One region of the Streptomyces sp. NBC_00459 genome, then DNA from elsewhere that is predicted to be linked to it. Evidence: riboswitches for the same ligand, from Rfam matches in the RefSeq annotation. Region 1 holds a riboswitch; each other region holds the start of a gene.
What was found. A riboswitch is a leader RNA that binds a small molecule or an ion and turns the genes downstream of it on or off. The one in region 1 is predicted to bind cyclic di-AMP.

Region 1 (5,130 bases):
CGTAGCCGGTGATCTGCGCACCCGCGCCCGCGTTGGTCCACAGGTTCTTGGGACGACGGGACTCGTTGCGCTCGATGACCGCGTTGGCGGCGCTCAGGATCGTCTGCGTGGAGCGGTAGTTCTGTTCGAGCAGGATCGTCGTCGCGTCCGCGTAGTCCTCCTCGAACTGGAGGATGTTGCGGATCGTCGCGCCCCGGAAGGCGTAGATCGACTGGTCGGCGTCACCCACCACGCACAGCTCGGCGGGAGGCAGGTCGTACTCGCTGGGCGGTACGTCAGCGTCGTCGCCCGTGTGTTCGGTGGTGCCGACGAGCTCCCGTACGAGCGCGTACTGGGCGTGGTTGGTGTCCTGGTACTCGTCGACGAGGACGTGCCGGAAGCGGCGGCGGTAGTGCTCGGCGACATCCGGGAAGGCGCGCAGCAGGTTGACCGTCGTCATGATCAGGTCGTCGAAGTCGAGCGCGTTGGCCTCACGCAGCCGCGACTGGTACATCGCGTACGCCTGGGCGAGGGTCTTCTCGAAACCGTCGCTCGCCTGGGCGGCGAAGTCCTCCTCGTCGATCAGCTCGTTCTTCAGGTTGGAGATCTTCGCGCTGAAGGACTTGGGCGGGAAGCGCTTGGGGTCCACGTCCAGATCACGGCAGACGAGCGCCATCAGCCGCTTGCTGTCGGCCGCGTCGTAGATGGAGAAGGAGGAGGTGAAGCCGAGTCTCTTGCTCTCCCGCCGCAGGATCCGCACGCACGCGCTGTGGAACGTCATCACCCACATCGCGTTCGCGCGCGGACCGACGAGGTGCTCCACGCGCTCCTTCATCTCCCCGGCGGCCTTGTTGGTGAAGGTGATCGCGAGGATCTGGCCGGGGTGGACGCCCCGCTCGCCGAGCAGGTACGCGATGCGGTGCGTGAGCACACGTGTCTTGCCGGAGCCGGCGCCCGCCACGATGAGCAGAGGGGTGTCGGCGTGCACGACGGCCGCGCGCTGGTTCTCGTTCAGCCCTTCCAGGAGCGCGGCCGGGTCCACCACCGGGCGTGGGGCGCCGTCGCGGTAGTACGCGTCCCGGTCCGGCGGCGCGTCGAAATTCCCGCCGAACAGGTCGTCCGGAACGGACTCCGGCACATGCTCGTCCTCGGGCGGCGGCGGGGGTTCCTCCTCGCGGGCCCGAGGGCCCTGGAGGTCCGCCAGGAAGCTGTCGTCAAAGAGGCTGCTCATCGCTCTCCGAGTCTAGGCGCCCCCACTGACAACCCGCCGCCACCCCGAAAACATCCCCCTGCTTTCCGAACCGGACGACCAGATCTCACGGTCGGCGGAGCCAAAACGGGATGCAATCAGCAATTCACCAACAAGCACCACAGAGCATTCCCGATTAACTGCACAGAGCCATGTTTAGGACTGAGGTCACAAATACGTATCGGGCATAGCGGTCATCAACCTTCACAGGAGCCACACCTGTTGGTTAGCGTGCCGTAAGGCCGCTCGACCCTCACCGGCGAACATCGCCGGGCCGCACGGCCTCCGCCGAGTCCGATCGTGCCGCCCTTGCGCGGCAGGAGCCGGGGACCCACCGAAATCCTGGGGTGAATCGGTCCGACTGCCGTCCAGGGCAAGGACCGTAGGGCAACCCTTCCGAACCACCCGCCCGAACCCGACAGCTAACCCGGTAGGCGGAACGTGGAAGGAGTCGCCTCCCTTGGCGTCGTCGCACCGCAAGTCGCGTCCTACGGGAACGCGCGTAGCAGGCATACGGACCCCCGCCTTCGCCACGGCGGCCCTGACCGCTTCCGTAGCCCTGCTGACCCAGACCGCCGACGCCGCGCCCGCGGAGCCCACCACGCCCTCGGCCGACGACCGGCCGAGCATGGAGGAGGTCGAGGCGGAGGTCGACGACCTCTACCACAAGGCCGAGTCGGCCGCCGACGTGTACAACGCCGCCAAGGAGAAGGCCGCCAAGCAGCAGGCCCGCGCCGACGCCCTGATGGACGACGTGGCCCAGCGCACCCAGAAGCTCAACGACGCGCGCGCGGAGCTGGGTTCCTTCGCCGCGGCCCAGTACCGCACCGGATCCGCCGCGCCCGACACGACGGCGACGTTCCTGCTCGCGGACGACCCGCAGGACTACTTCGACCAGAACCAGCTGATGGAACGCCTGACCGCCCGCCAGAAGGACGCTGTCGACGACTACATCACGCAGCAGGCCGAGGCCACGCAGAAGCGCCAGGAGGCCACCGCGAGCCTCGAATCGCTCACGGAGTCCCAGGACGAGCTGCAGACGACCAAGACCGCCGTCCAGACGAAGCTCGCGCAGGCCCGCCGGCTGCTCTCCCGCCTCACCGCCGAGGAGAAGCTACGACTCGCGGCGATCGAACGGGCGAAGCAGGCGCAGGCCCGCCGCCAGGCGCAGGAACTCGCCCAGCAGCAACAGGCGGCGGAGCAGCAGCGCCGGCAGGAAGCGGCGGCGGCGCAGCAGTCGACGGGCGGCACCACCCCGGACACGTCGACGGCAACGGCCCCCGACTCCTCGTACGCCACCAAGGCCGAGAAGACCCTCGCCTTCGCACGTGCACAGGTCGGCAAGCCCTACGTCTGGGGCGCGACCGGCCCGGACTCGTACGACTGCTCAAGCCTCACCCAGGCCGCGTGGCGGGCCGCCGGAGTCACCCTCCCGCGCACCACCTACGACCAGGTGAACGCCGGCACGACGGTCTCCCTCTCCGACATCCAACCCGGTGACCTGGTCTTCTTCTACGACGACATCAGCCACGTCGGCCTGTACATCGGCAACGGCATGATGATCCACGCCCCCAAGCCGGGTGCGTACGTCCGTGAGGAATCGATCTTCTACGACGGCGAGTCGACGATCCACAGTGTGGTGCGCCCGGCCTGACGCACTGCGGGCCGGAGGTCAGGTCCAGAGCACGGCGATGAAGATGTTCGCCGTGGTGAACAGACCCACCAGGCCGAACAGCCGCTTGTCCACGGTCTCGTCGTCCCGCTTCACATAGACGAGACCGAGGATCACGATCAGCAGGGCCAGCTTCACGCCGATCTTGATGTTGTCGACCGGCTGGTCGTCGGCCTGGTTGAGGCCCACCAGGGCGACACCGGTGACCAGCATGGTGAACGCGCCGTGCAGCATCGCGGGCACGAAGCGGGCCGTGCCCTGCCCCATGGCCTTCAGCTGGGTGAGAAACCCGCCCAGGAGCGAGGCGATGCCGATGATGTGCAGTCCGACGAAGAGATGGATGAGTACGCCCATGAGCCCGGAGCCTAGTCAGCGGCGCCCGCGCCGTACGACACCGGGCCGGGCGTACGGCGTCCGCAAGGCATGTGCGTGGCAGCGCGAGACCTCGCATATATGCACCCCATAGCACCGTGTCACCCCCACGTGCCCCGTGAACCCCCTCATTGATCAGCCGTCTGCGTGAAGTCGGCGGCGCCGGAACCGGATCACGGTCGCATGCGGTCACCCGGCGGTCGGCTCACGCCAGTTCCGTACATGGCGTTACCCCCACGCCCCACTCAGGTTTAGCGTCCTCCACCAGGTGCCCGGCTCCCCACCGCCGCCCGGGCCAGGGGCGGCAGTCGGACACCACCGCCGAGAAAGTCCGGCGGCGGACCGCTCCCCCTGTGCGAGCCGTCGCCGGACGCGCAACCGCCCTCCTGGGTCCGCTTCCCAGGCAGCCGTCCGGCGGTAGTCGTAGCGGCGGTCGTACGAAAGGACGTGACGCCCCGGTGGCAGCGCACCGCAAGCCCCGACAGCGCTCGCTCAACGGCACTACGGCCCGCACCGCCGCGACGATCGCCCTCGCGGGCGCGGCGACGGCGACCGGCTTCGACGGCATCGGGTACGCCGAGCCACAGCTGACTCCCGCGCAGGTAGAGGCCAAGGTGCACAAGCTGTACGAGGAGGCGGAGGTCGCCACCGAGAAGTACAACGGCTCGAAGGAGAAGGCCGACCGGGCGGAGCAGCGGCTGGGCACCCTGCGGGACGAGGCTGCGCGCAAGGAGGAACGGCTCAACTCTGCGCGGGAGTCGCTGGGTTCGATGGCCGCGGCTCAGTACCGCTCCGGCGGGCTCGACCCCGCGCTGCAACTCGCCCTCTCCGAGGACCCCGACGGCTATCTGGACGGCGCCGCGTTCGCCGAACGGGCCGGCAGCAGACAGGCGTCGGACGTGGCCCGTGTACGCGAGCAGCTGCGGGAGATCGAGCAGCTGCGGGGGGCCGCCCACGTCGAACTGGCCTCCCTCAAGGCTCGCCAGGCCGAGCTGAACCGCCACAAGAAGACCGTGACGGGCAAGCTGGACGAAGCCCGCCAGCTGCTGTCCCGCCTCAACACCGAGGAACGCGCCCGGCTCGCGACGGAGGGCGGCAGCGGCGGCGGAGGCTGGGGCGGTGGGCATGCCTCACGGTCGTCGGGGAGTGCACGGGACGGCCTGGGGGCGCTGGGAGCATCCGGAGCCACCGGCGCGTCCAGCGCTTCCGGAGCGGCCGAGGCCCCCACCTCGCGTGCGGCGGCGGCTGTTTCCTACGCCTACCAGAAGCTGGGCAGCCCTTACGTGTGGGGCGCCACCGGTCCGGACGCCTTCGACTGCTCAGGGCTCATCCAGGCCGCGTACCGCTCCGCGGGCATCTCCCTGCCCCGCACCACCTACGCCCAGATCAACGCCGGCCAGCGTGTCTCACAGTCCGAACTCCTCCCCGGCGACCTGGTGTTCTTCTACTCGGGCATCAGCCATGTGGGCATCTACGTGGGCCGCGGCCAGATGATCCACGCCCCGAACCCCTCGGCGCCGGTACGGGTGGCACCTCTGGACGAGATGCCGTTCGCGGGGGCCACGCGGGTGGTGTGAGGCGGGGCCCGGCTAGACGAGGCGCCGTGCCGTGGCCCACCGCGTCAGCTCGTGCCGGTTCGACAGCTGGAGCTTCCTCAGTACAGCCGACACATGCGACTCCACCGTCTTCACGGAGATGAAGAGCTGCTTGGCGATCTCCTTGTACGCATAACCCCTGGCGATCAGCCGCAGTACCTCTCGCTCGCGCTGGGTGAGGCGGTCGAGGTCCTCGTCCACCGGCGGGGCGTCCGTGGATGCGAACGCGTCCAGGACGAACCCGGCGAGACGCGGCGAGAACA
Region 2 (5,130 bases), 2.3 Mb from region 1:
GCTGCTCGTCGACGGGCGCGTTTCGACGATACGACATGGGTGAGCAGGCCAAGGAGTTTTCCACAGGCGTTGCCGTCCGGGGCCGTGGCGCTGATGATGTTGATGCTTGAGCGTGCCTGTTCGGATCTGTGGGGACATGATGCTGGAAATTGCCGGAACCGGTCGTACGTGGCTCCTTTCGGGGCCCACCAGCAGTTACGCCGTCCATCTCACCGAGGACGACGAACTGCTGCATCTGCACTGGGGCCCGCGGATCGCCCTCGCCGACGCGGAGGCGCTCGCCGTCCGTCCACTGCCGGACTACTGGCCCTTCGAGGCTCCGCTCGACGGTCACGAGGAGTACCCGGTCGAGGGCGGCCCCCGCTTCGTCCGGCCCGCGCTGTCCGTGCGGACCGACGAGCGCCGGGGCACCGAGTGGCGCTTCGAGGTGTACGAGACCGAGGCCGGCGACGAGGGTGACGAACTGCGGCTGCGGTTCCGTGACGGAGGGCTGGCGATCACGCTCCACTACCGGATGCGCCACGACGTGGTGGAGCGCTGGGTGACCCTCGCCCATGAAGGATCCGACGGGACCGACCCGCTGGAGCTGCTCCGCGCGGACTCCGCCACCTGGACGCTCCCCGAGCGCGACGGCTGGCGTCTCTCCCAGCTCCATGGTCGCTGGGCCGCCGAGTCCCGGCTCGTGAAGACGGACCTCACCTACGGTGAGAAGGTCATCGGCAGCCGTCGCGGCCACACCGGGCACCAGCACCTGCCCTGGGTGGCGCTCGACACCGACGCGACCGAGGAGCACGGCGAGGTGTACGCGTGTGCGCTCGGCTGGTCCGGGTCGTGGCGGATCGCCGTCGCCCAGCTGCCCGACGCGCGCGTACAGATCACCGGCGGCGCCGGATACGACGACTCGGGCCTGCTGCGCCTGGCGGCGGGCGAGTCCTTCGTCACGCCCGTCTTCGCGGGGCTGTGGACCGACGCCGGACACGGTGGGGCGAGCCGGGCGTGGCACGCGTACCAGCGCGCGTTCGTCGTCCCGGACGCGGACCGGGACCGGCCCGTGCTCTACAACTCCTGGGAGGCCACGGAGTTCGACATCTCCGAGGAGCAGCAGGGGACGCTGGCCCGGCGGGCCGCCGCGATCGGTGTCGAGCTGTTCGTCGTGGACGACGGCTGGTTCGGGGCCCGCACCAGCGACCGGGCCGGCCTCGGCGACTGGACGCCCAACCCGGACCGCTTCCCGGCGGGCCTGAAGCCGCTCGCCGAGTACGTGCACGCTCTGGGGATGCAGTTCGGCATCTGGGTCGAGCCGGAGATGGTCAACCCGGACAGTGACCTGTACCGCGCGCACCCCGACTGGGTGCAGTTCCAGCCGGGCCGAAAGCGGACGGAGTTCCGCAATCAGCTCGTGCTGAACCTAGCGCGTGAGGATGTCCGCGAGTACCTCTGGGAGCAGCTCGACGGGATGCTCTCCAGTGCCCCGATCGACTACGTGAAGTGGGACTTCAACCGCTGCTTCACGGACGCGGGCTGGCCCGGCGAGGACTACCCGCAGCGGCTCTGGGTCGACCATGTGCACGGGCTGTACGCGCTGCTGGACCGGCTGCGGGCGGCCCATCCGAACGTCGCCTTCGAGTCCTGCTCGGGCGGCGGCGGCCGGATCGACCTCGGTGTCCTCGCCCGTACGGACCAGGTGTGGACCTCCGACAACACCGACCCGCTGGACCGCCTCGCCATCCAGGAGGGCTTCAGCCAGATCCATCCGGCGCGCGTCATGGCCGCCTGGGTCACGGACAGCCCGAACACCCAGCTCAACGGCCGGGTCAGCTCATTGCGGTTCCGCTTCGTGAGCGCGATGGCCGGGGTGCTCGGTGTCGGCGGTGACCTCACGACGTGGACGGAGGAGGAGCTGGCCGAGGCCGGGGAGTGGGTGGGGCTCTACAAGGAGATCCGGCCCGTCGTGCAGCGTGGCGACCTCTACCGGCTGCGGCGGCCGGCCGGCGGGCTGAGTGGGGTGCAGTACGTGCTCGGCGACGAGAGCGTCGTCCTCGCCTGGCTCCAGGCGCAGCACTACGGCGAGCCGGTACCGGCGCTGCGGTTGCGCGGACTTGACCCGTCGGCGACGTACGAATGCCCTGAAACGGGCGAAATCCATCGAGGTGCCGTACTCCTGCATCGTGGTCTCCGGACCGGACTCAAAGGTGACCTGGATGCGGCAGTTTTCCGACTACGTCGCATCTGATGCTTCTGTCCGTTATGGCGCCTTCATTCCAACTCGCTGGGAAATGATGGTTGCTGTGAATCGAGTGCGTGAGCAGCGTCATATTCGTGACCGTGAGTCGCCGTCATGTTCACGTAATTTCGGTGTGTTTCAAGGGAGTTCCAAGGGTTGAAGGATCCGGAATTCACGGACAGTGACCGGTGATTCTGGGGAGGATCACAGGAAATCCGTACACAGGGAACTTGAGGCTTGTTCCGGTGCGTCCTGGTCGCTTACGTTCGCCACCAATCCGGACGGACGCCCAATCCTGCCGCCGCCCGGAGCCCGCATCTAACACCCGAAAACGGCAGGAGCGGGGGACCCACAGGTAGTACGCCTGTTCCGGTCTCTGGAACAGGCTCGGGGTTAAGTCACGTTCAGGCGTGGCCGGACATCTCCAGTCCGCACCCGACAGCTCACCCCGCAGGCGACGGAGAAGGAATTCGCCATGCCCGCGAAGGGTAAGCACCGCCGTCCGAAGTCCCAGCGATTCACCCGCTCGATAGCCGTCGCCGGAACCGGCGGAGCCGCTCTCGCCCTGCCGTTGCTGGGAGCCACCGGCGCCCACGCGGCCACGGCGGAGTCCGCGACCCAGTCGGTGTCCTCGCTTTCGGAATCCGCCAAATCCGTAGCCGTCGATTCCGTTTCCGCGAAGTCGGAAAAGGCGGCAAAGGCCGCCGCGTCCGCTCCCTCCGCCGCCAAGAAGGCGAGCGTCAGGACCTACTCGGTCCAGGCCGGCGACTACCTCTCGAAGATCGCCCAGCAGGAGAGCGTCAGCGGTGGCTGGCAGAAGCTCTACTCGGACAACCGCACCGCCATCGGCGCCGATCCGAGCCTTATCCACCCCGGTCTGAAGCTGACGATCGGCAAGAAGGCCGCGTCGACCTCGTCGCCTTCCTCGTCCTCCTCCGCGAAGTCGTCGTCCTCTTCGAAGTCCACGCAGACGGAGAGCTCCGAGCCGGTCGCCGAGAGCGCGACGGCCGAGACCTCGGCGACGACCGAGGCGGCCGACACCAGCAGCTCCAGCGGCTTCACCCTCCCCGTGGCCGGTGCCACCATCGGTACCGCCTACCACGTGTCGGGCAGCATGTGGTCCAGCGGTTACCACACGGGCGTCGACTTCGTCGTCCCGACCGGCACCTCCCTCAAGGCCGTCGGTGCCGGCACCGTCGTCTCCGCCGGTTGGGGCGGTGCGTACGGCAACCAGGTCGTCATCCAGCTCGCCGACGGCTACTACGCCCAGTACGCCCACCTCTCCCAGCTCTCCGTATCGGCCGGTCAGAGCGTGACGGAGGGTCAGCAGATCGGCCTCTCCGGTGCCACCGGCAACGTGACCGGACCGCACCTGCACTTCGAGATCCGCACCACCCCGGACTACGGCTCCGACGTGGACCCGGTCGCGTACCTCCGCTCGAAGGGCGTCGCCGTCGGCTGACGCGCGCACGCTCCGCAGAACACGGACCGATGGCCGGACCCCGATCCCGGGATCCGGCCATCGGCCTGTCTCGCGGTGTTCCGTTATTCCGGGTTGACCAACACTTGACGAGTGGCCTATCTCACCGCGAGTCAACCCCTTCCTACGGTCGCGTAGCTCACATCGGAAGGTGAATCATGGGCCGATGTGGCAGACGATTCGAAGAATGACAGCAGAGCAGTGATCGGGTCGTACGTGGCGGTGGGGGACAGCTTCACCGAGGGCGTCGGCGACCCCGGCCCGGACGGGGCGTTCGTCGGCTGGGCCGACCGGTTCGCGGTGCTGCTCGCGGACCGGCGTCCCGAGGGCGACTTCGACTACACGAACCTCGCGGTACGCGGGAAGCTGCTCGACCACATCGTGGCCGAGCAGCTTCCGCGCGCCAGGGAACAGGCGCCGGACCTCGTCTCCTTCTGCGCGGGCGGCAACGACATCATCCGGCCCGGCAGCGACCCGGACGAGGTGGCGGAGCGCTTCGAGCGAGCGGTGATCGGCCTCACCTCGGCGGTCGGCACGGTCATGGTGACGACCGGCTTCGACACCCGCAACGTCCCGGTGCTGAAGCACATGCGCGGCAAGATCGCCACGTACAACGGGCATCTGCGGGCCATCGCCGACCGGTACGGCTGTCCCGTGCTCGACCTGTGGTCCCTGAAGACCATCCAGGACCGCAGGGCCTGGGACGGCGACCGGCTGCATCTGTCGCCGGAGGGACACACGCGGGTGGCGCTGCGCGCGGGACAGGTCCTCGGTCTGGAGATCCCGGCCGACCCGGACCAGCCCTGGCCCCCGTTGCCTCCGCGAGGAGCCTTGGAGATCCGCCGCGACAACGTCCACTGGGCCCGCGAGTACCTGGTCCCGTGGATCGGCCGACGCCTGCGCGGCGAGTCGTCGGGCGACCATGTGACGGCGAAGGGGAGCCTGTCGCCGGTCGACATCAAGAGCCGGATCGACTGGGTCGCGTGAGGGTGTCCAGCGCGTCCGGCGTTCGAGGACGAGGCCGTTCGGGCCGAAGCTGGGGGTCTGGGGGCGGCAGCCCCCAGCAACGCCTGCCCCGACTCACCTGCCGGACGTCAACGCCGCCTGTTCCAACCCCAGTTCCCCGGCCAGCGCAGCGTCCACCCACTGCTCGGCCCGCGCCCGCGGCACCCCGTCGTACGCCGTCATCTGGACGGCCAGCCCGTCCAGCAGCGCCGTGAGCCGCAGTGCCGTGGCCGCGGGGTCGGGGCACTCGAACTCGCCCGCGGCCACCCCCTCCGCGACGACCTCGGTGATCGCGGCCTTCCAGCGCCGGTCCAGGTCGCCGGCGACCTCCCGCAGCGCGGGGTCGCGCAGGGACACCGCCCACCCCTCGATCCACAGCCGCCAGCCCTTGGCCTGACCGGTCGGCGCGTACCAGCGCACG
Region 3 (5,130 bases), 900 kb from region 1:
CACGGCCACAACCGCCCCGCCTACGACCCGTACCCGGCCTACAACCCGTACCGCTCGTAACCCGTCAACGCACTCGGCAGGGGCTCACGCCGAAGCCGCCGTGAGACTCGCGACCTCCGCCTCCGTCAGTTCCAGTTCCGCGACCGCGAGCAGCGGCGGCAGCTGGTCCACCGTGCGGGCGGACGCGATCGGGGCCGCCACCGTCGGCCGGGCGGCGAGCCAGGCCAGGGCGACCGTGGCGACCTCCGCTCCCCGTGCCGTGGCGACGGCGTCCAGCGCGGCCAGGACCTTCCGGCCCCGCTCCGACTCCAGGTGCTGGGCGGCGCCCTGCGCACGCGGGCTGTCGACCGCCGTACCGGCGCGGTACTTGCCGGTGAGGAAGCCGGAGGCCAGGGCGTAGTACGGGACGGCGGCGAGGCCGGTGCGGGAGGCGATGTCGCGCCGTGGACCCTCGTACGTGTCGCGTGAGACCAGGTTGTAGTGGGGCTGGATGGCCACGTACTTGGCCAGGCCCTCGCGGTCGGAGAGGTCCAGGGAGTCCTGGAGCCGCTCGGGCGAGATGTTGGAGGCGGCGATGTACCGCACCTTGCCCGCGGTCACCAGTTCGTCGAGGGCGCCGATGATCTCCTCGACGGGCACCTCGGGCTGGTCGAAGTGCGTGAAGTAGAGGTCGATGTGGTCGGTGCCGAGGCGGCGCAGGGAGGCGTCGGCGGCGGCCTTGATGTTGGCGCCGGAGAGGCCGGGATACTCGGGGTGCTGGCTGACCTTCGTGGCGACGACGATGTCCTCGCGGTTGCCGCGCGCCCTGAGCCAGTTACCGATGATGGTCTCGGACTCGCCGCCCTTGTTGCCGCCGACCCAGGCCGAGTAGGAGTCGGCGGTGTCGAGGAAGTTGCCGCCTGCCGCGGCATACGCGTCGAGCACCTCGAAGGATTGCGCCTCGTCGGCGGTCCAGCCGAAGACGTTGCCGCCGAGGGCGAGCGGGAAGACCTCTAGGTCCGATGATCCGAGCTTGCGAAGAGCAGTCATGCTCGTCGTCAACGCCCGCCGCGGAGGCCCTGATTCCGGCCGGTTCACGAAGTTCGTGTGAACGACGGAACGACCGGTGGTCCTGGCGTCGGGAACTGACCGCCAGGACCACCGGGAAGAGACCGGGGAAGGAGTCTCCTACGGGTTCAGGCCCATGCTCCGCAGCCACGCCATCGGGTCGATGCCGGCGCTGTCCGAGCTGCTGGTGTGCACCTCCATGTGGAGGTGGGCCCCGGTGACGTTGCCGGTGGCGCCGACGCGGCCGATGACGTCACCCGTGTTGACCTTCTGGCCGACGCTGACGTTGATCGACGACTGGTGGGCGTACCAGATCTCGGTGCCGTCCTCCAGGGTGAGGATCGTGCGGTAGCCGTACGAGCCGCTCCAGCCCGCCTCGGTGATCGTGCCGGTGTGCACCGCCTTGAGCGGGGTACCGGTGGGAGCGGCGAAGTCGAGGCCGGTGTGGTAGCCGGAGGACCACAGCGAGCCGGCCTGGCCGAACGTCGAGGTGATCGTGTACGAGGAGGTCGGCAGCGTGTACTGCTTGGCGAGCTCGGCCAGACGCGCGGCCTCCAGCTTCGCCTTCGCGGCGTCCGCGACCTTCTTCTTCTCGGCGGCGACCTTGGCCGCGGCCTCGCGCTTCACCTTGGCGGCCTCGGCGGCTGCCTTCTTCGCGGCGGCGTCCTGGGCGGCCTGCTGGACCTTGGCCTCGGCCTGGTCCTTCTGCTGCTCGGCCTGGAGGATGATGCGGGCGCGCAGGGCCTCGCCCGCGTCGCTGGTGCCCTGCTGGGTCTCCTCGGAGGTCACGCCGACGCTGCTGAGCGCGGTGGCGGAGCCCTTGGGCTCGGCGTCCGAGTCGTCGTTGGAGAAGGGCGAGCCGACCGAGGGCAGGTCGGGGATGGAGATGGAGACCGGCGGCTTGCCGGTCTGCGCGGTGGCCATGCCGGCCCCGCCGACAGCGGCTATGACGCCGACGCCGAGAACGGTGGAGCTGCGGGCGAGTCCGCCTCCGCCGCGCTGCTTGCCGACGCGGTGCCGGCCGCGAACCGGACGAGTGGTGTCCGCGCTGGGATTCCACTCCTCCCAGGGGCCCTCGTCGGTGCGGCGGCTACCGAAGCCGAAGGTCGGGATCTTCCCGTCCTCGGTCTCGCTGCTGCGCTGACTCGGCACGAAGGGGGCTACTGGGGCAGCCGGGTTTGACGCCACGTGGGCGTGCTCCTTTCCTTCCTTCTCGCCTACCGGGTTAGCTGACGGGTTCGGAGCAGGAAGGTCTCCTACGCGCGTATACCTGCCGTGTTGCCACGGAGGCGGACGAGCGATTCACCCCAAGGTGATGGTTCCCCGGTTCCCTTGCGGGATTAGGCACTTGCGCACGGAGCCGACTCTTGTGACGGCTGGGACTACCGCGCTGCGTTATCGAACGTTAATAGACCCGGCCACCTGATTCCAAGCTGTTCCCGTTGATCGTTAATCCTTTTCCCGAGGACTTTCTGGGTCACCACCGGTGAAAATCGGGCGAGTTGACCATGCCGTAAGTGACTCCCGAGTATTGACGGTATGTCAGTTCTTATGCGGAGAGAGAGCACTCACTCACCCTTGGTGACAACCGATGAAAACTGATGAGAACTGATGTCAGAAACGACGTCAGGGTCGTCGTACGGCGAGCAGCGCCATGTCGTCCGTGGTCCCGCCGCCCGAGTGCCGGCGCACCTCGTCCGCGAGGGTGGCGAGCAGAGTGGCCGGGGCGCGGAAGACACGGCCCGTGAGCCGGGCGGCCGGGTCGAAGAAGGCGCCGTGCTCGTCGCGGGCCTCGGACAGCCCGTCGGTGTGCAGGAGCAGCGTCGCGCCGACGGGGAAGGAGGCGTCCTCCGCACGGTCGGGCCAGCTGCCGAGGTCGCCCATGCCGAGCGGCAACGCGGGTTCGGCCGGGTCGAGGGTGCGCAGGGTGCCGTCGGCGGCGAGAAGCAGGGGCGGGGGGTGGCCGCGGTTGAGGATGCGTACGATCCCGTCGCCGTGCGGGAGTTCGGCGAGGACCGCGGTGGTGAAACCCTCGGCGGCCTCCAGCCCGTCGCGCCGGGCGCCCTCGCGCGCGAGGGCCCGCTCCAGCCGCTGGGCGACCGCTTCCAGGGTCGCCTCCTGTTCGGCGGCCTCCCGGAACGCCCCGATGACGACGGCGACGGCCGCCACCGCCCCCATCCCCTTGCCCCGCACGTCCCCGAGGACGACCCGCACGCCGTACGCGGTGTCCTGCACGGCGTACAGGTCGCCGCCGATGAACGCGCCCTCATGGGCGGCCTCGTACCGGGCGGCGATCTCGAACGAGCCGATGCGCGCCTCAGGTTCGGGCAGTACGGCGCGCTGCACGGCCTCGGCGATCTCGCGGGCCGAGGCGAGGCGCCGGTCGCCCCGGCGCACCATCCGGTTGATGACGACGGCCAGGACGGCGACCGTGGCCACGGTGACCGTCTCGGTGATCGAGTCGGCGTCCGCGCTGGACCCGAAGCGGAGGTGCACGACGTACTGGGCGAGGAGGGCTGCGGCGGCGGTGACCGCCGTGGTGCGCAGCGAGGAGAGCGGGGCGGCGATGAGCGGGGCGGCCGTGAAGAAGGGGATGGCGGTGAAGTGACGCGGGGTGGCGTAGTCGTACACGATCCCGCCGAAGATCAGGAGCGCGGGCAGGACGCGGACGAGGGTCCGCACCCGTGAGATGGCCTTTTCCTCCGGCTCGCCCGCTGCCGGGTCCAGAAGGTGTCCCGACCGTCCCACTTGTCTCGTCTCCCGCCGGATCACCGCGGCCCGTCCGTCCCGTCCAGGTTTCCGGGGACGGGTGCGGCGGGCGAGTCCGGTGGACCGACCGGGCTAAAAACGACTCAGGGGCCGGAAACCAGTTTCCTGGTTTCCGGCCCCTGAGCCTTTAGTAGCGGGGACAGGATTTGAACCTGCGACCTCTGGGTTATGAGCCCAGCGAGCTACCGAGCTGCTCCACCCCGCGCCGTTGAATGCAACTATACGCCATCTGCGGGACCTCGATCACCACGTTTGGTTCGGCGGGCTCCCGGGCGCGGGCGTCAGCCGGGCAGGTGGGCGTTGGGAGCCTTGGCGCGCTGCTCGTACTCGGGGAGTACGACGACCTCGACGCCCTCCCCCGTGAGCAGCCCGTTCCCGTCCGCCGCCACCACGAAGGTGTCCGGCTCGCGCCAGGCGGTCACCACCCGGCGTACGCCCGCGTCGAGGATCAGCCGGGCGCAGGGTGCCGGGCGGGACGCGCGCCGCGCACAGGGCTCCAGGCTGCTGTAGACGGTGGCCGTCGGAAGCCGGGGGTCGGCCGGGTCGAGCTTGGCGAGCGCCGCCTCCTCCGCGTGCACGACCGGGTCGCCGCCCTCCCGTGAGTGCCCGCGCGCCAGTTCCGTACCGTCGGCGGCGACCACCACCGCCCCGACACTGAACGCCGTGCTCGACGGCGGACACCGTTCCGCCAGCTCGCACGCCAGTGCCAGCCAGTGCCGGTCGGCGGCGGAGACGAGCGGGCCGGCGCCGGGGGCGGTGGGCTCGTACCGCATGAGGACGACGTCCTCGATGCGTCGTGTCTCCGTGAGCCGGAGCCGGCCGCCCTGGTAGGCGCCGGGGCCGAAGAGGCGGGGGGCGTCGGGGTCGCCGACGAAGAGGGGCGCGAGGACGAGCTGGAGTTCGTCGGCGAGGTGCCGCTGGAGGAGCTGGGTGTGGACGGTGCCGCCGCCCTCGACCATGAGGCGCTGTACGCCCCGCACGTCGTGGAGGTGTTCGAGGAGGGTCCGCCAGTCGAGGGTGCCCGGGCCCAGGGAGACGATGTCCACGCCGGCGCCCAGCTCCGCCCGCCGGGCCTGCTCGGCGCCCTTGTCCGTCGTGTAGACGAGCTTCTCGCCGCCCGTGTGCCAGAAGTTGGCGGCCGGGTCCAGCTCGCCCGATCCGCTCACCGTCACCTTGAGCGGGTACTCGGGTTTTCCGGCCGCCAGCCGCGCGGCCCGCCGCTCGGGCGAGTTGACCAGGAGCCGCGGGTTGTCGGCACGGATGGTGCCGGCGCCGATGAGGATCGCGTCACTGGAAGCCCGTACCTCGTCGACC
Region 4 (5,130 bases), 1.2 Mb from region 1:
TACTACGCGCCCAACAACGCCGTCCTGTCGGTCGTCGGGGACATCGACCCCGAGGAGACGCTCGCCTGGGTCGAGAAGTACTTCGGATCCATCGCCGGGCACGACGGCAAGCCCGCGCCGCGCTCAGGCGCCCTCCCCGACGTCATCGGCGAGGAACTGCGCGAGGTCGTCGTGGAGGAGGTCCCCGCGCGCGCGTTGATGGCCGCCTACCGGCTCCCGGAGGACGGCACGCGCGCGTGCGACGCGGCCGACCTGGCGCTCACCGTCCTCGGCGGCGGTGAGTCCTCCCGTCTCTACAACCGGCTCGTACGGCGGGACCGTACGGCGGTGGCGGCCGGCTTCGGCCTGCTGCGGCTGGCCGGAGCGCCCTCCCTGGGATGGCTGGACGTGAAGACCTCCGCGGACGTCGAGGTGCCGGTCATCGAGGCCGCCGTCGACGAGGAGCTCGCCCGGTTCGCCGCGGAGGGCCCCACGGCCGAGGAAATGGAGCGCGCCCAGGCCCAGTTGGAGCGCGAGTGGCTGGACCGGCTCGGTACGGTCGCGGGCCGCGCCGACGAACTGTGCCGTTTCGCGGTGCTGTTCGGCGACCCGCAGCTCGCCCTGACCGCCGTGCAGCGCGTGCTCGACGTGACGGCCGAGGAGGTCCAGCAGGCCGCCAAGGACCGGCTGCGCCCCGACAACCGCGCGGTGCTCGTCTACGAGCCGGTCTCCGGAGAGACCGCCGAGGACGCTGATCCGCCGCAGGACCCCGAGGCCGAGGCCACGATCGAAGCCACCGACACCGACGAGGAGGCGGCCAAGTGACCGAGCTCGCCACGATGGAGTTCCACCCCCAGCCCCAGGCGGGCGAGGCCAGGCCCTGGGCCTTCCCGGCCCCCGGCCGGGGCACGCTCGGCAACGGTCTGACCGTCCTGCGCTGCCACCGCCCCGGCCAGCAGGTCGTCGCCGTCGAGGTACTCGTCGACGCCCCCCTGGAAGCCGAGCCGGCCGGTCTCGACGGAGTGGCCACGATCATGGCCCGGGCCTTCTCCGAAGGCACCGACAAGCACTCCGCCGAGGAGTTCGCCGCCGAGCTGGAGCGCTGCGGCGCCACCCTCGACGCGCACGCCGACCACCCGTGCGTGCGCCTCAGCCTCGAAGTGCCCGTGTCGCGGCTCCCCAAGGCGCTCGGTCTGCTGGCCGACGCCCTCAGGGCGCCCGCGTTCTCGGACAGCGAGATCGAACGGCTGGTGCGCAACCGGCTCGACGAGATCCCGCACGAGACGGCCAACCCGGCCCGTCGCTCCGCCAAGCAGCTGTACAAGGAGCTGTTCCCGGCGGCCTCGCGCATGTCCCGTCCGCGCCAGGGCACCGAGGAGACGGTCGCGAAGATCGACGCGGCCGCCGTACGCGCCTTCTACGAGAGGCACGTCCGGCCCGCCACGGCCACCGCCGTGGTCGTCGGCGACCTCACCGGCGTCGACCTGGACGCGCTGCTCGGTGACACCCTGGGGGCCTGGACGGGCTCGTCGGCCGAGCCGCGGCCCGTGCCGCCGGTGACCGCCGACGACACCGGCCGGGTCGTCATCGTGGACCGCCCCGGCGCCGTGCAGACCCAACTGCTCATCGGCCGCATCGGCGCCGACCGGCACGACCGCGTCTGGGCCGCCCAGGTCCTCGGCACGTACTGCCTCGGCGGCACCCTCACCTCCCGCCTGGACCGTGTCCTGCGCGAGGAGAAGGGCTACACCTACGGTGTGCGGGCGTTCGGCCAGGTCCTGCGCTCGGCTCCGGACGGTACCGGTGCCGCGCTGCTCGCCATCAGCGGCTCCTTCGACACTCCCAACACCGGTCCCGCTCTCGAGGACCTCTGGAAGGTGCTCCGCACCCTCGCGGCGGAAGGGCTCACCGACGCCGAGCGCGATGTCGCGGTGCAGAACCTGGTCGGCGTCGCCCCGCTCAAGTACGAGACCGCGGCGGCCGTGGCGAGCACACTGGCCGACCAGGTCGAGCAGCACCTGCCCGACGACTACCAGGCGACGCTGTACCGGCAGCTCGCCGCGACCGGCACCGTGGAGGCCACCGCGGCGGCCGTGAACGCCTTCCCGGTGGACCGCCTGGTGACGGTCCTCGTCGGCGACGCGGCGACGATCGAGGAGCCTGTCCGGGCCCTCGGTATCGGCGAAGTGACCGTCGTCCCCGCCGAGTAGCGGCACGGCGTACACGAAAGGGGCCCCGGTGCCGAAAGCGTCACCGGGGCCCCTTTGTCCATTTTGATGCGCAAGTTGTCCGTATTGATGGAGAGGTGGACCGTCTGCACTGTGGCATGCGCTACAAAACCCGTGATCGGTTTGTTGATTGAAAGATGTCCCGTTTAGCGTCTGTCCGGCTGTCCGTCATGCACCGAGCCGCAGCCGCGGCACCGGACAGTCATCGCCGAGTCCCCGTACGGCGCGAGCCAGGGGAGCCGGGGACCCACCATGTGCAGTCCCTGGGGTGAATCGGATGCCCGCGCGTGCCGCGAGGGTGTCCGTAGGAGACCTTCCTGCTCCGAACCCGTCAGCTAACCCGGTAGGCGAGAAGGAAGGAAAGGACCCACAACTACATGGCGTTCACCCGCGCCACCGGGAAGCACCGTCGTCCCAGCCGCCCCAGCCTTGTCACCCGTACGACCGTCCGAGCAGCCGGCGTGGCCGCCCTCGCGACCACCGGCGTCGTCGGCTCCCTCGCCGCTCCGGCGCTCGCCGCGGAGTCCACCGTCGAGCAGACCGGCCTCACCCCGGTGATCTCCATCGGCGAGTCGCTCGCCGAACAGATCGACGCGCAGGCCGCCGCCCAGGAACAGGCCGCCGAGAAGGCCGCCGCCGAGAAGCGGGCCGAGGCCGCCGCGCGCAAGGAGGCGGAGGAGCGGGTCAAGGAGGCACGCGAGGCGAAGGCCCGCGCCGCTCGCGAGGCCGAGCGCAAGCGCCTCACCAGCTATGTCGCCCCGATCGCCGGCTCGTACATCTCCACGGGCTACAAGACCGGCGGCGCCATCTGGTCCTCCGGCAGCCACACCGGCGTCGACTTCCATGCGGCGTCCGGCACCACCGTCCAAGCGGTTGGCTCCGGCACCGTCGTCGAGGCCGGTTGGGGCGGGTCCTACGGCAACAACATCGTGATCAAGATGATTGATGGTACGTACACTCAGTACGGTCATCTGTCGTCCATCAACGTCTCCGTCGGTCAGACGGTCACCCCGGGTCAGCAGATAGGCCTCTCCGGAGCCACCGGCAACGTCACCGGTGCGCATCTCCACTTCGAGGCACGCACGACCCCGGAGTACGGCTCGGACATCAACCCTGTCGCCTACCTCCGCTCGCACGGCGTGAACGTCTGACGACCCCGCGCACCACTTGTCGTGGCCCCGGCTCACCGAGCCGGGGCTTTCGGCGTTTCACAGGGGTGTGTGTCCAAAAAATATCCATCGATTCCGGCCTGCCGTCGGAAATTCCGGTTCTCTGCAATAGAGTCACTCAACACACGTCAATCGTCGACGTTTCACGGGGATTAAAGCGGAGGTCGGACATGCGTATTCCGGCGCACTCGGTATGCACGGCGATCCGGGACGACATCGTCGCCGGTGTCTACGAGCGCGGCAGCCGGCTCACCGAGGAACTGCTCGCGCGCCGGTACGGCGTCTCGCGCGTCCCCGTCCGCGAGGCCCTGCGCACGCTGGAGGCCGAGGGCTTCGTGGTGACCCGGCGGCACGCGGGCGCGTGCGTGGCCGAGCCCACCGAGCAGGAGGCCTCCGACCTGCTGGAGATGCGCATGCTCCTGGAGCCGCTGGGCGCCTCCCGGGCCGCCCAGCGGCGCACCGAGGCCCACCTCAAGGTGCTGCGCGGCCTGGTCCGGCTGGGGCAGGAGCGGGCCAGGCGGGGGAACAGCGAGGATCTGCGCTCCCTGGGGGGCTGGTTCCACGAGACGCTCGCCCAGGCTTCCGGAAGCCACGCCCTGACCTCGACGCTCACCCAGCTCCGGCACAAGATCGCCTGGATGTACGCGGTGGAGGCGCCGGCCAGTCCCGTCGACTCCTGGGCGGAGCACGGGGCGATCGTGGACGCGGTGGCGCGCGGTGACGGTGAGCGGGCGCGGGCGATCACGGCGCTGCACACCGAGCGGGCGACCGTCGTGCACCGACTTCGATTTCCGGGCGCCGGGGAGCGGCCGGATCGTGTGAGGACTTCGCAACATCCCGTAAACATGACGGGCCTGCGTCATTAACACGGGCGCCGTATACAAAGAGGGTTGAATTCGCGGGGGATTATTTCTGCTGCCTGCGATCGGGAATTACGAAGGGCCCGCCCGATATTCGGGCGGGCCCTTCGTCGTGTGCGGATGATGCTTTTGCGGTGGCATCTGCCGCCACCGTCGATCGAGGACCCTTCAGGCTTCCTCAGACGGTCTCGGGAAGTTCCTCGAGCCCCTCGGCCACCAGCTTCGCCAGGCGGTCGAGCGCGGCTTCGGCGCCCTCCGCCTCGGAGGCGAGGACGATCTCCTCGCCGCCCTGGGCGCCCAGGCCGAGGACCGCCAGCATGGAGGCCGCGTTGACGGGATTGCCGTCGGCCTTGGCGATCGTCATGGGGACGCCGGCGGCCGTGGCCGCACGGACGAAGATGGAGGCGGGGCGGGCGTGGAGGCCCTCCGCCCAGCCGACGTTGACGCGGCGCTCAGCCATGTGATGCTGCCCTTCACTGTCTCAGGGTTGTCTAGACCATTGTTCCATAGCGTGAAGCGTGCCGGGAGGCGGGCCCAAACCCGTCCCGGAACCGCGTTCGAACCCCGGCCTGGGCCCGACTTCGGTCCCCCACAGACTGCCTCGCGACGTTGTCGGACGCGAGCCGTACTCTGGGGCGCATGCAGAACTCGGCGGACCGGCACGAGTACCCCGCCCACTGGGAGGCGGACGTCGTGCTGCGCGACGGCGGCACCGCCCGTGTCCGGCCCATCACGGCGGACGACGCCGACCGGCTGGTCAGCTTCTACGAGCAGGTGTCGGACGAGTCGAAGTACTACCGCTTCTTCGCGCCCTATCCGCGCCTGTCCGCAAAGGACGTCCACCGCTTCACCCACCACGACTTCGTGGACCGGGTGGGGCTCGCGGCCACGGTC

Region 2: it holds a riboswitch for cyclic di-AMP, as region 1 does, so the genes downstream of both, OHN74_RS36995 (LysM peptidoglycan-binding domain-containing M23 family metallopeptidase) here and OHN74_RS27140 (C40 family peptidase) in region 1, are expected to answer to the same signal.
Region 3: it holds a riboswitch for cyclic di-AMP, as region 1 does, so the genes downstream of both, OHN74_RS23065 (M23 family metallopeptidase) here and OHN74_RS27140 (C40 family peptidase) in region 1, are expected to answer to the same signal.
Region 4: it holds a riboswitch for cyclic di-AMP, as region 1 does, so the genes downstream of both, OHN74_RS32605 (M23 family metallopeptidase) here and OHN74_RS27140 (C40 family peptidase) in region 1, are expected to answer to the same signal.

Annotation. Positions count from the first base shown of each region.
Region 1 covers NZ_CP107903.1:6,131,916-6,137,045, reverse strand. The annotation lists gene pcrA (DNA helicase PcrA) at 1-1,210, opposite strand, end outside; cyclic di-AMP (ydaO/yuaA leader) riboswitch at 1,505-1,680, shown strand; gene OHN74_RS27140 (C40 family peptidase) at 1,689-2,882, shown strand; gene OHN74_RS27135 (hypothetical protein) at 2,901-3,254, opposite strand; gene OHN74_RS27130 (C40 family peptidase) at 3,731-4,849, shown strand; gene OHN74_RS27125 (response regulator transcription factor) at 4,862-5,130, opposite strand, start outside.
Region 2 covers NZ_CP107903.1:8,391,128-8,396,257, forward strand. The annotation lists gene OHN74_RS36990 (alpha-galactosidase) at 140-2,233, shown strand; cyclic di-AMP (ydaO/yuaA leader) riboswitch at 2,537-2,696, shown strand; gene OHN74_RS36995 (LysM peptidoglycan-binding domain-containing M23 family metallopeptidase) at 2,700-3,686, shown strand; gene OHN74_RS37000 (SGNH/GDSL hydrolase family protein) at 3,906-4,691, shown strand; gene OHN74_RS37005 (TetR/AcrR family transcriptional regulator) at 4,785-5,130, opposite strand, start outside.
Region 3 covers NZ_CP107903.1:5,233,966-5,239,095, reverse strand. The annotation lists gene OHN74_RS23075 (PrsW family intramembrane metalloprotease) at 1-60, shown strand, start outside; gene OHN74_RS23070 (aldo/keto reductase) at 85-1,029, opposite strand; gene OHN74_RS23065 (M23 family metallopeptidase) at 1,168-2,235, opposite strand; cyclic di-AMP (ydaO/yuaA leader) riboswitch at 2,247-2,404, opposite strand; gene OHN74_RS23060 (PP2C family protein-serine/threonine phosphatase) at 2,674-3,795, opposite strand; tRNA gene OHN74_RS23055 (tRNA-Met) at 3,948-4,021, opposite strand; gene OHN74_RS23050 (dihydrofolate reductase family protein) at 4,098-5,130, opposite strand, start outside.
Region 4 covers NZ_CP107903.1:7,365,506-7,370,635, forward strand. The annotation lists gene OHN74_RS32595 (M16 family metallopeptidase) at 1-804, shown strand, start outside; gene OHN74_RS32600 (M16 family metallopeptidase) at 801-2,189, shown strand; cyclic di-AMP (ydaO/yuaA leader) riboswitch at 2,404-2,571, shown strand; gene OHN74_RS32605 (M23 family metallopeptidase) at 2,585-3,358, shown strand; gene OHN74_RS32610 (GntR family transcriptional regulator) at 3,547-4,242, shown strand; gene OHN74_RS32615 (HPr family phosphocarrier protein) at 4,415-4,696, opposite strand; gene OHN74_RS32620 (bifunctional acetate--CoA ligase family protein/GNAT family N-acetyltransferase) at 4,876-5,130, shown strand, end outside.